2 linked regions of the Teredinibacter turnerae T7901 genome follow. The protein of the gene in region 1 binds, or shares a complex with, the protein of each later gene. Links are inferred from orthologs where the notes say so. Each region holds a gene or a part of one and is shown on either strand. Other genes may lie near its edges. The genes, in order: smc and TERTU_RS10940.

Region 1 (6,817 bases):
TTGAATTTGACAGTGAGCAGGAGCTGGCCCGCTATCAAGGGTTGGTGCACGAGCTACGGTGTCCGAAATGCCAGAATCAAAATCTCTCTGATTCAAACTCGGAAATTGCTGTAGACCTGCGCAACCAAGTTGCACGGATGGTCGGCGAGGGTCAATCTAATGAACAGATAAAGGAATATATGGTCAATCGCTACGGCGATTTTGTGCTGTATCGCCCGCCAATGCAGAAAAACACGCTCGTGTTATGGTGGGGGCCTTTAGCCATGGTAATCGTCGGTTTGGGTGTTTTTCTGTTCACAGTGTTTCAGCGACGAAAGCTGGCTGCGGCAGTTGAGAACCCTGAGCCGTATGCTGTTGAAGACTATTCTGAAGAAGATGCGACGCAACGCGGGCATGATCCGCAATAATGACAGCTGTCGGAATAATAAGTGAGTTGGGGAAATAGGGGAATTTCGTGGAAATAGCATTTTGGCAGGGTTTTTTGGCGCTGAGCGCTTTGGCTGCCGTATTTATCTTGTGGCCGACCGTTTTTGTACGTCGTGAGAAGAAAAAAGAGCTGTTGCAGGATGCGCGTGCTGATGTGAATCAAGATGTTTTTTTGGAGCATGTGAAAGATCTGGAGGAAACTCATTCCCGGGGAGAAATAGGCGAATCTGAGCTGGAAGAGCTTAAAGTCGATCTCGAGCGCACCCTGGTTGCAGATAATGAATCAATTGCTATTGATTCCGATAAGCCAATTATTGCGAGTTTTCGCAGCCGTTTGCCGGTGTTGGCTTTAGTTCTGGCGGTACCCTTATTGGCGTTGGGTATCTACAGTATGGTTGGTGCGAAAACTGACTGGGAGATCTACCGTCTTGCGATGGCGCGTGTAAACAGTGGTTCGATCGAAGAGGCCAACGCTATAGGTGAGGAGCTTATTGGTGAGCTTCAGGATCGCCTGGAGTCGCGTCCAGATAATAGTCAGAATTGGTATTTGCTTGGTGCTGTTGCTGGCGAGTTGGGCGATTACGACGAAGCTGTGCGAGCCTACCGACGCGTGTTAGAGCTGGAGCCAAATGCGCCGCAGGTTATTGCAGAGCTTGCCCAGGCACTGTTTATGCGCGCCGGCAATACCATCACGCCGGAGGTTAGCAAAAATACTCAACTGGCACTGCAACTCAACCCTAACATGCCCACGGCTCTGGGGCTCGCCGGGGTGGAAGCTTTCCAATCCGGGGCTTACCAGGAGGCAATCGACCACTGGTCGTTGGCGGTGAAGCAGCTGGACCCTGCATCCGCGGCTTCAAAAGCACTAACCTCCGGTATCGCCCGGGCTCAGGTGGCGCTGGAAAAGTCTGGGGGTAAAGCGCGCAAATCGGGCAAGGCAGCTGTTGTCGACCCCAAAATTACCGTGTCAGTCAGCTTCGACGACAATGTTGTTAGTCCCTCACCTGAGGATCAGGTCTTTATCTATGCGCGAGCCTGGCAAGGTCCGAAAATGCCCCTAGCGATCAAAAAGCTAACTGTGGCAGACCTGCCTATCCAAATTGTGTTGGATAAATCTGCAGCGATGGCACCGGGAATGGATCTCAGCAGTTTTCCGCAAGTGGAAATAGTGGCGCGTATCACCGGTTCTGGTAGTGCGATTCCGCAGTCCGGCGATTGGCAAGCCAGCGAAGGGCCTATAATTGTTGCAGAGCAAAAAAATGCCGTGGTGCTGAAAATTAGCGAGCAGATTCCCTGATTTTACTGTCACTTTGCCTTCTAAGTGCCCGAAATTAAAAGAGAAAGTCGGGCACTGTTGGCGTTAAAAATTCCTATCTTGCTAATGCTTCCACACTGTTAACTGTGTAGAATCGTCCGTTTTCCTCGCTGAATGACGAGCGTCTTTCGAGTTTTTGCAGGTTTCCTAACGTTATGCGTCTGAAATGTATCAAACTGGCCGGGTTTAAATCCTTTGTCGACCCCACCACGGTGACCTTCCCGAGCAACCTGTGTGCGGTGGTGGGCCCGAACGGCTGTGGTAAGTCGAATATTATCGACGCTGTGCGCTGGGTTATGGGGGAGTCATCGGCGAAAAACCTGCGTGGTGAGGCGATGACAGACGTTATTTTTAACGGTTCTGGCAGCCGTAAACCCGTGGGGCAGGCGTCTATCGAGCTGGTTTTTGACAACAGCGATGGCACCATTCGCGGTGAATTTGCCGGCTATAACGAAATATCGGTTAAGCGTAAAGTTACCCGCGAGAGCCAGAATTTCTACTATTTGAACGGCAATAAATGTCGTCGTCGTGATATCACCGATATTTTCCTTGGCACAGGCCTGGGTCCCCGCAGTTACGCGATCATCGAGCAGGGCATGATTTCGCGTCTTATCGAGGCAAAACCAGAAGAATTACGGATTTACGTAGAAGAAGCGGCCGGTATATCCAAGTATAAAGAGCGTCGCCGCGACACCGAAAATCGCATGCGGCGTACTCACGAAAATCTCGAGCGATTAACCGATATACGCGAAGAGTTAGATAGGCAATTATCCCGCTTGCAGCGTCAGGCGCAAGCCGCAGAAAAATATACCGAATACAAAGAAGAAGAAAGGCAGGTAAAAGCCCGGCTGCAAGCGCGCAAATACCAGAATCTCCATGACAAGGCCGACACCAAAAGCGGGCAGATACGCGAGCTGGAGTTGAAGGTTGAAGCCCAGGTGACGGAACAGGTTCGTGTCGATTCGTCAATTGAAAAGTTTCGCGAAGCGTTTACTGAGAAGAGTGATGCCTTTAGCGAAATTCAGGGCCGATTTTACGCTATCGGCTCCGATATAACCCGTGTCGAACAAACCATCAAGCACGCCGAAGAGCGCGACAGGCAATTACAGGTCGATATCGAGCAAAACAACCGCGATTGCCAGGAAGCGGAAGAGCACCTGGCAGCCGATGCAGCAAAAGCGGAAGGTTGGGAAGCCGAGTTGTTGGAGATTCAGCCGGAACTCGAAGATATTCAGCTCAACGAAGAGGAGTCGGCCAATATTCTGGCTGAGGCGGAAGAGGCCATGCAGGAGTGGCAGCTGGAGTGGGATCAGTTTAACCAGCATGCTGCTGCGCCGCGTCAGCAGGCCGAAGTCCAGCAATCGCGCATTAAATACCTGGAGCAGGTGCAAACGCGACTGTTAGAAAGAATAGAGCGGCTCGAAAAAGAGCGCGACAACCTCGATATTGGCGATTCCCGCGAAGAAATCGAGATGATGGATGAAGAACTGGCGACGCTGGAGCTGACCATTGAAGACAGCAAGCTCGAGTTGGAAACCGTCTCCGAAACCGTTACGACTGCGCGCGACGCCCAGCACAGTTTTACCGAGCAAAGGGATCAGCTGCGCTCAGAATTGCAGGCGGCGCGTGGACGCCACGCCTCCCTGGAGACCCTACAGCAAGCTGCACTGACAGATAGCGACGGTGAAACCACGGCCTGGCTGGAAAGCCATCAACTTAACGGCTTACAGCGTTTGGGTGAAAGTCTGGAAGTCGAGCCCGGCTGGGAAACGGCTGTCGAAACCGTGCTCGGAGCATCTCTGCAGGCGGTTTGTGCGCAACGTTCTCTGGACAGCCTCTCCGACTCCCTGGCGCAATTTAGCAAAGGCGAGCTGGTGCTGCTCGATAGCTCAGTATCAGTGCCTGTCGGCACTGGTGATCTGGCTGGCAAGGTCAGCTCAGCAGTAAGTCTGAACGGCTTGCTGGCCGGTATTTATGCCGCTGACGACCTGGCTGCAGCACTGGCAAAACGCTCCCAGCTTACTGCCGGTGAGTCGGTTGTAACGCGCGATGGGATCTGGTTGGGCAGCAACTGGGTAAAAGTCGCGAAGGATACCGATGGCGCCGCCGGTGTGATTGCCAGACAGCAGGAACTGGAGTCGCTGGCAGAGCATATTGGAATTCTCGAGTCTCAGCTTGAGGAGGTGACCGATGGCCTGGAACAAAGTCGGGAGCAGCTGCGCAATGCGGAAGAAAAACGGGAGACATTGCGTAAGGATGTCGATCAGCAAAACCGCAAGTTCACTGAATTAAAAACGGCACTTGGCGGTAAAAAAGCCAAGGTCGAGCAGGTGCTCGAAGGGCGTCAGCGTGCGCAACGGGATATTCAGGATGCGCGCACCCAGATGGATGCCGAAGGTGCGAACCTGGTAGATGCACGCACGCTGTTGCAAGAAGCGATTCTCGCCATGGAGGAAGATACGGAAAAACGCGAAACCCTGTTGCGTCGGCGCGACGATATCCGGGGGCGTCTGGATAGTGCACGTCAGAAAGCGCGTCACGATAAAGACCGCTCGCACGAGCTGGCGATGCGCCATCAGTCATTGAAAACACAGGTAGAGGCGACCCGACAGGGTATTCAGCGGTTGCAAGACCAGATGGCCCGGATGCTGGAACGCCGCGAAACGCTGCGAATGGCTTTGGAAGAAACTCGTGAGCCAGTTGAAGAGCAGAAGCTGGAGTTGGAAGCGTATCTCGAAAAGCGTATCGCTGTTGAGGCTGAAATGGGCGAATCCCGCCGTGCGGTAGAGCAGGTGGAAGGCGAGCTGCGAGAAGCCGAGAAAGCCCGGCACGCATTTGAGGGGCACATCGGTGAATTGCGCACAAGTCTGGAATCAGCGCGACTCGAAGCGCAAACACTGCAAGTTCAGCAACAGGGCTTGGTGCAGCAGCTCACTGAAATGGAATTTGATCTGGAGGCGTTGCTCGAGAACCTTCAGGAAGGGGACACCATTCCTGATCTGGAGGAGGAGCTGGGTAAAATAGGCAACCGTATCAGTCGTCTTGGCCCCATCAACTTGGCCGCTATCGACGAATATAAAACGGAATCTGAACGCAAAACCTACCTGGACGCTCAGAACGAGGATTTGCGGGAAGCCTTGGAAACGCTCGAAAATGCGATCAAGAAAATCGATCGCGAAACCCGAACCCGCTTCAAGGAGACATTCGATCAGATTAACAGCGGGTTGCAGGAGCTGTTTCCCAAAGTATTTGGTGGCGGACACGCCTACCTGGAACTCACCGGTGAGGATATGCTCGATACGGGTATCGCAATCATGGCGCGGCCGCCAGGCAAGAAAAACAGTACCATCCACTTGTTGTCCGGTGGTGAGAAAGCGCTCACAGCCATCGCTCTTGTGTTCTCCATATTCCGCTTAAATCCAGCGCCTTTCTGTATGCTGGATGAAGTGGATGCGCCGCTCGATGACGCTAACGTGGGGCGCTATGCCCGCATGGTGGAAGAAATGTCGAGTCAGGTGCAGTTTATCTATATCACCCACAATAAAATTGCGATGGAAATGGCGCATCAGCTAATGGGGGTGACGATGCACGAGCCGGGTGTATCACGCATGGTGACAGTGGATGTTGAGGAAGCGGCTGAACTGGCGGCGGTGTAACACTGTCGTAACCAGATCGCCGGGGTATAATTTAACGAATGACTTGTTAAGAGGAAGATGATCCGAATGCGGGATTGGTTGACCGTCATTATTATTCTTTTAATTGCGGGTATCACACTCGATGCTTTTCGCCGTATGCGACAGGCGCGCCGTGAGAGCATAAGGCTTTCCAAAAACGCGGCACTGGCAGACAAAGAAGACGTGCGGGAGAGCTCCAGTGAGTTCCCAGGCGGCGGGCCCAGGGTGGTTGGGTATCGCGATGAAGGCGATGCGCAATCGATTACTGAAACACTGAAGCGCAAGCACCGGGAGAAGAAAACCACTGTGGGGGCACCCAACAGGATTCCTGAGCAAGTCACGCTTAATCTGGACGAGCATGTTCCGATGTTGATGGACCCGGTGGATTCCCCAGAGGACGACGAGAACGAGCCGCTGGAACCGCAACTCGGTGATCTTGCCAACCTGGATGACTCGGTAGAAGCCGAGGAGCGACCGCATATATCAGAGCCTGAGCCAACTGCAAAGAAAAAGACAAAACGCGCCGAGAAGGCAATGCCAGACGATGATCAGGAGGCGGCGCGAGCGCCGGACGAGGTGCTGATTATTAACGTTATGGCCAAAACGGGGACCAGGTTCGACGGGCAGTCGTTGCTGGCGGCGTTGATGTCCGCAGATATGAAGCTGGGCGCGATGGATATTTTTCACCGCCATTTGCGCGAGCATGGTGATGGCCCGATTCTATTCAGCCTGGCGAATATGGTGGTACCGGGTACGTTTAATTTATCGGCCATGGCGGATTTCCAGACGCCCGGTGTCAGCCTGTTTCTGAGTCTCCCCATACCCGACGACACCTTGGATGACGATGAGCTGGACGGCTTAAGTATCCGTGCTTTCGACACCATGGCTGGCACCGCCAAAGCGCTCGCGGCGGCTCTGGATGGTGAGCTCAAAGACGAGAATCGCAGCGTAATGACGCAGCAGACTATCGAACACGCGCGTCAGCGGGTAGTCGAATACGAACGCAAGCGCAAACTCGCGCGAGCCTAGGTTGGCCCGCGCGGCTTACTCCTTATTTTATGGCTGTGCGCCGCTGGCAGTTAATCCTGTATCAGCCGCCAGCCGATACTTTAGTAAGATGGTTTTATCACAAAACCTGGATACCGGTTTAAACACCCATGGCAGATAGTCAGGTCCCCTCCGAAGCCGTAATGCGGCGTTGCAATGAGTTGCACCAGCTCCTTAATCACCACAACCGACAGTACTATTTGCTCGATGAGCCGGAAATTCCGGACGCCGAGTACGATCGTCTGTTCCACGAACTGAAAACGCTGGAAGCGGAGTTTCCGCAGCTGGAAACCGCAGATTCGCCGACCCAACGCGTCGGTGCAGAGCCGCTCAAAGGTTTTTCATCCGTGCAGCA
Region 2 (5,630 bases), 820 kb from region 1 along the record:
TCGACTTTATCGCGGTCCTCATAGTCCTGCGAGCCGCCGTCCTCTGGGAACAACCCTCCAAGATCGTACTCCTGCTCAGCATCGTCTTCCGATGCGAACGGGACATTGGCGATCTCAGCGTGCTCATCGAAATCACCCACTAGAGACGAATCGTCTTCACCTTCGTCGCCTATGCTGCGGGCAGCATCGTTATCTAGTTCATTCGGGGCGCTGTCCTCATGCGCAGTTGGCTCGATATGCTGAGCATCATCTTCGTCCGCAGAGGGCATATTTTCGGTATCAGTTGTTGGTTCGCCTAGGTCAATATCCGAAACCCGCTCCTCTCCAGATGCGTCCTTACCAGCGCCGTCAGTATCGTTATCACCTTCTGTGCTTTCTGTATCGTCGGCAGTTTCTGTGCCATCGGCCGACTCACCCTCCGGCACGGTACCCTCTGCATGTTCAGCCGCATTAGCCGCCGCCATTACACTTTCCTGCACTTCAGGTGGAAGACTATCGAATTCCAGTGTTTCGTTGAGACTGTCTATATCACGCAACTCGCCAAGCGTGGGTAGTTCGTCGAGGCTCTTCAAATTAAAGTAGTCGAGAAATTGCCGGGTTGTAGCGTAAAGCGCAGGTCGGCCAGGGACATCCCGATGGCCTACCACTTTTACCCAATCTCTTTCTGCCAGCGTTTTAATAATATGGCTACTCACCGCCACCCCACGCACTTCTTCAATATCACCACGAGTAATGGGTTGGCGATAGGCAATCAGTGCGAGAGTTTCCAGCAGTGCACGCGAGTACTTTTGCGGCTTTTCTTCCCACAAGCGATTTATCCATACAGCCAAGTCTTCTTTCACTTGAAATCGGTAGCCGCTCGCAACTTCGATAAGTTGAAAACCTCGGCCTTCGCAGTCGGTTTGGATAGCAGCGATTGCCTCGCGCAGCGCGTCTTTTGTGGGGGTTTCGTTTTCATCGAACAGGGTGAGCAAGCGATCGAGTGTTACTGGCTCACCCGCCGCCAAAACGGCGCCTTCAACGATAAATTTTAATTGGTCTATTTCGTGACTCATTGCTTTTATTCAGATCGTGCCTTAACGTGAATTGGGCCGAAAGATTCAGTCTGTACGATTTCCACTAGCGATTCCTTGATCAATTCCATAACAGCGAGGAATGTCACAACCACGCCCAGGCGCCCTTCAGAGACACTGAACAAGCTCACAAAAGGCACGAATTGTTGCCCGGAAAGCTTGTCGAGCACCTGGGTCATCCGCTCGCGCGTCGACAGTTTTTCTTTTTCCACGTGGTGGCTTTCGAACATATCTGCGCGGCGCAAGACTTCGGCGAGCGCTACCAGGATTTCTTTCAGGTCCACATCCGGGTCCGGACGGGTAAGGTTTCTATCGGGCCCCTGAGCCTTGGCAATATGCGTGTCGCGATGCAGGCGAGGCAGAGAATCGATGTCCTCCGCCGCCTGTTTAAAGCGTTCGTACTCTTGCAAGCGCCGAATCAGATTTGCGCGCGGATCGTCTTCCTCTTCCTCGTCGCCCTCCGATGAGCGCGGCAACAACATGCGTGATTTGATTTCCGCAAGCATCGCTGCCATCACCAGATATTCCGCTGCCAATTCGAATTGCATCGCCTCCATCATTTCGACGTAAGTCACATATTGCTGCGTTATCTCTGAAACGTCGATTTCCAGAATATCAAGATTCTGCCTTCGGATGAGATACAACAGTAAGTCGAGGGGACCTTCGAACGCCTCGAGAAAAACTTCGAGTGCATCAGGTGGGATGTAGAGGTCTTTGGGAATCTGGGTAAACGCTTTGCCCTGCACTATCGCAAAAGGCATTTCTTCCTGTTCCGGGTGTGGCTCTCCCTGCGGCGGGTGTTGCTCGTGCTCAGCAACGGGTACGGGCTCCGCGCTGGCAATTTCGTGTGTTTCAACTCCCGACAAGAGTAATCCTCAAGTGTAACTAAAAAAATGACCGCGCATTATAGCGGCACTCATGCCGCTATAGCTACGCCAGAGAAAATGATAGACCTAGCAGCTGCTCAGTAGATCGCGCGCCATGCCCAATTTTGGCTGGCAGGCTAGCGCTGACCGTTGAAGAATCAGCGGAAGTCGCTGATATCGCCGCACCCTTCGCGCATAACCTGCGGCTCATCGCCGGTGAGATCAATCACACTGGTGGGCTCAAGACCGCAAAAGCCACCGTCGATAACCAGCTCGCATTGATGCTCAAGGGTATCGCGGATATCGTACGGGTCGGTGAGCGGCAATGTGTCACCGGGCAAAATCAACGAGCTGCTCATTAGTGGTTCACCCAACTCTTCCAGCAGAGCCAGTGCAATAGCGTTGTCTGGCACCCTCATACCGAGCGTTTTACGTTTTGGGTGTTGCAGCCGCCGGGGGACCTCGGAGGTGGCATTGAGAATAAATGTAAACGGCCCGGGCGTATGGCTTTTAATAATCCGATAGGCCGTGTTGTCTACGCGAGCGTAGTTCGCCAGCTCGGACAGATCCCTACACATCAAGGTGAAGTTATGATGTTTATCCAGCTGACGGAGCGCGCGAATCCGGTCCAGCGCGAGCTTGTCGCCAATATGGCAGCCCAGCGCGTATGCTGAATCCGTCGGATACACAATCAAACCACCTCGCCGCAGGATGTCGACAGCCTGGCTGATAAGTCTCGCTTGTGGGTTTTCCGGATGGATTGAAAAAAACTGCGCCATTCGTTTTCCTTGTTGCTCAAAGTATTCGGGCTTGCGCCTTACCAAAGTTCCCATACAGGCCTCACCTGCGCAGGCAAGCTGCCGCTGCAGCCGAGCTCCTGCCAGGGTTGGTCTGGAAGATGGAAATCGCTTCCAATTGAAGCGGCCAAGCCATATTGGATTGCGATTTTAGCAAGATTATCTGCCATTCCGACAGCCTGCCTGCCATTTACGACTTCCAAAGCCAATCCACCGCTGGCGGTAAAGCAATCGACGAGGCGGCAAAGCTTGGTTCGCGTCATTTTGTATTTTGCAGGGTGCGCGAGTACCGGGATCCCCCCGGCTGACACCACCCAGTGGACGACCTCCTCAACAGACGGCCATACGTTCTTCACATCGCACGGCTTCCCTGCCCCCAGATACCGCTTGAACGCCTGGTTCACATTGCTCACGTGACCTTCCCGTACCAGATAACGTGCGAAATGTGGGCGCCCCAGCGTCTCGCCACACGCTAGATCGGTTGCCCCTGCAAGTGCGCCAGCTATCCCCGCTTTAGCGAGTTTTTCAGCGATGGCTTCAGCCCTCTGCTGACGGCGATGCTGAACATCTGCAACCGCGGCATGAATGTCTGGCAAACCCAGGTCCAGTGACAAGCCTACAATATGAACACCGCAACCATTCCACTGGCTCGAGAACTCAATACCGGGGATAAGGTCGATACCTTCAATTGTGGCTTGTTTTGCTGCCGCTTCAAGGCCACTCACCGTATCGTGATCGGTAAGCGCCAATACATCCACTTGTTTGGATTTTGCCCGCACCACCAGCTCAACTGGGCTGAGAACACCATCCGAGTGGCTGCTGTGGCTGTGAAGATCATAAACCTGCAAAAGATGATGCCTGTCTTAAACTTATTGAAAGTTCGAGTGTACCGGAAACTGTCGGCCAGGTGCTGGCGGATTTCGAGTTAACAGTGCATGCCATTCCTGTTAGCATTCGCGCCTACCAAGTAGGAGTTGTTGAACCATGGCGAAGACCGATAAAAAAGAAAACCCTTTTGTTAACCTGCTGATCAACGTCATTATCCCTACTGTGATACTGGTAAAGTTCAGCGGTGCAGACTACCTCGGCCCCAAACTCGGGCTCATAGTTGCACTGGCGTTTCCGATTGTTTACGGAATTTATGATTTCGTCCGCACCCGCAAGGTCAACTTTTTCTCCGCTTTTGGTGTGCTCAGTGTGATTCTGACTGGCGGCATGAGCCTGCTCCAACTGGACCCAAAATATATTGCGATCAAAGAAGCCGCGATTCCGCTGCTGTTTGGCGCCGCCACCCTGATATCGCTCAAAACCCCCTACCCTTTAGTAAAAACTTTTTTGTTTAACGACGCCATTTTGCAAACCGATAAAGTGCATCACGCGTTGGAAGAGCGCGGTAACCGGGCGGCATTTGAACGTACATTGGTGTACGCCTCCTACATGATTGCAGGCTCTTTTTTGCTGAGTTCGGTGTTGAACTACGTATTGGCTAAAATTGTATTGGTCAGCACACCAGGCACAGAAGAGTTTAACGCGGAGCTCGGCACCATGACGGCGTTAAGCCTTCCGGTAATTACCATTCCATCGATGCTTGTTTTGTTCGGCGCACTCTTCTATCTGTTTCGCCAAATCAAGGCGCTGGCAGGCTTGAGTCTGGAGGACGTTTTTGTCGATCCCAGCGAAAAAACAGATAACAACGCCGAACCATCGGCGTAATAGACTGCCAATAAGCCATCGCAACTAATAAAAACAGGGGATACCACCATGCTATACGCCATAATAAGTGAAGATATTGAAGACAGCCTCGCGAAGCGCCTATCCGTCCGCCCCAAACATCTTGAACGCATTCAGGCACTGCGCGACGAGGGGCGCCTGGTTCTGGCTGGCCCTCACCCGGCAATAGACGCCGAGAACCCCGGCGAAGCCGGATTTTCCGGTAGCTTAATTGTCGCGGAGTTTGAATCGCTCGCAGCCGCGCAAACCTGGGCAGACACCGACCCCTACATAGACGCAGGTGTCTATGCCAAAGTGGTGGTTAAGCCATTCAAAAAAGTACTGCCATAAACGAGCGCGACGGGAATCGATCATGAGTCTGAAACAACGTTTAAGGAATTGCGTATATTTAGCCACCCTTGTTTCAGGTAGTGTGCTGCTTTCTATCTCTACCCATGCACAAGACGAACAACAATACGTCACCGATATTCTGCACGTGCCGCTGCGCAGCGGCGAAGGCAACGAGTATCGCATCATAAACAAGGGTATACGCAGTGGTACACCCCTGACTATTCTGGAGGCCGGCAGTTCCGAAGAATGGGTAAAGGTACGCACGCCACAAGGCGTCGAAGGATGGATTCGCAGCCAGTATTTACAAGAGAATGAGACGGCAAGCCGCGTCGCCGCGAAAATGGAATCGCAACTGAAGCGCGCCAACGAAGAAAATGCGCGCCTGCAACAGGAAGTCAGCAATTTAAAAAAGCAAGCTCAAACGCTGCAACAAACCAGCGATAGCGCACAAAGCGCGGAGCGGGAAATGGCAGAAGAGCTGCAGAACATAAAAACCCTCTCTGCCGGCGCTATTGATCTGGAAAAACGCTACACCGAGCTGCTCGAACGCCAGCAATTACTGCAAACGCAAAATGATGTGCTTATCGCCGAAAATGAAAATATCAAGGGTGATACCAGCGTTAAGTTCATGCTGTATGGCGCAGGTTTGATCATCATAGGTATATTGACCGCGTTGATTGTGCCTGCGCTCACAGTCAAAAAACGCCACTCCGAATGGCGCTAATTTTAACGACCTACCATTAGAGACTTTATATCCATGCTAAAACATGTGCGTTTTATTGGGCTGGTATTCGCTGCGTTCTGCGTTATCGGGAGTGCAGCTGCCGCAAAAA

The links.
Region 2: the proteins of smc (region 1) and TERTU_RS10940 are in contact, whole or in part, in a crystal structure (PDB 3ZGX), measured with the Bacillus subtilis proteins. The link is inferred for Teredinibacter turnerae T7901 from one-to-one orthologs.

Annotation. Positions count from the first base shown.
Region 1 is NC_012997.1:1,921,802-1,928,618, forward strand. The notes cover bases 1,501-5,597. They hold smc (chromosome segregation protein SMC), read left to right. Parts: upstream 1,501-1,896; coding sequence 1,897-5,397; downstream 5,398-5,597. Other genes in these bases: ccmI (c-type cytochrome biogenesis protein CcmI), read left to right, coding at 1,501-1,723; zipA (cell division protein ZipA), read left to right, coding at 5,464-5,597. Outside these bases: TERTU_RS08350 (cytochrome c-type biogenesis protein), read left to right, coding at 1-407; more of ccmI, read left to right, coding at 455-1,500; more of zipA, read left to right, coding at 5,598-6,444; NAD-dependent DNA ligase LigA, read left to right, coding at 6,573-6,817. UniProt on the Bacillus subtilis protein: Required for chromosome condensation and partitioning.
Region 2 is NC_012997.1:2,745,019-2,750,648, forward strand. Bases 1-2,910 are described here. They hold TERTU_RS10940 (segregation and condensation protein A), read right to left. Parts: upstream 1,940-2,910; coding sequence 1,061-1,939; downstream 1-1,060. Other genes in these bases: scpB (SMC-Scp complex subunit ScpB), read right to left, coding at 1-1,055; TERTU_RS10945 (L-threonylcarbamoyladenylate synthase), read right to left, coding at 2,098-2,718; TERTU_RS10950 (PHP domain-containing protein), read right to left, coding at 2,757-2,910. In the rest of the region: more of TERTU_RS10950, read right to left, coding at 2,911-3,584; TERTU_RS10955 (VC0807 family protein), read left to right, coding at 3,721-4,449; TERTU_RS10960 (YciI family protein), read left to right, coding at 4,498-4,797; TERTU_RS10965 (TIGR04211 family SH3 domain-containing protein), read left to right, coding at 4,820-5,521; TERTU_RS10970 (peptidylprolyl isomerase), read left to right, coding at 5,555-5,630. UniProt on the Bacillus subtilis protein: Participates in chromosomal partition during cell division. May act via the formation of a condensin-like complex containing Smc and ScpB that pull DNA away from mid-cell into both cell halves.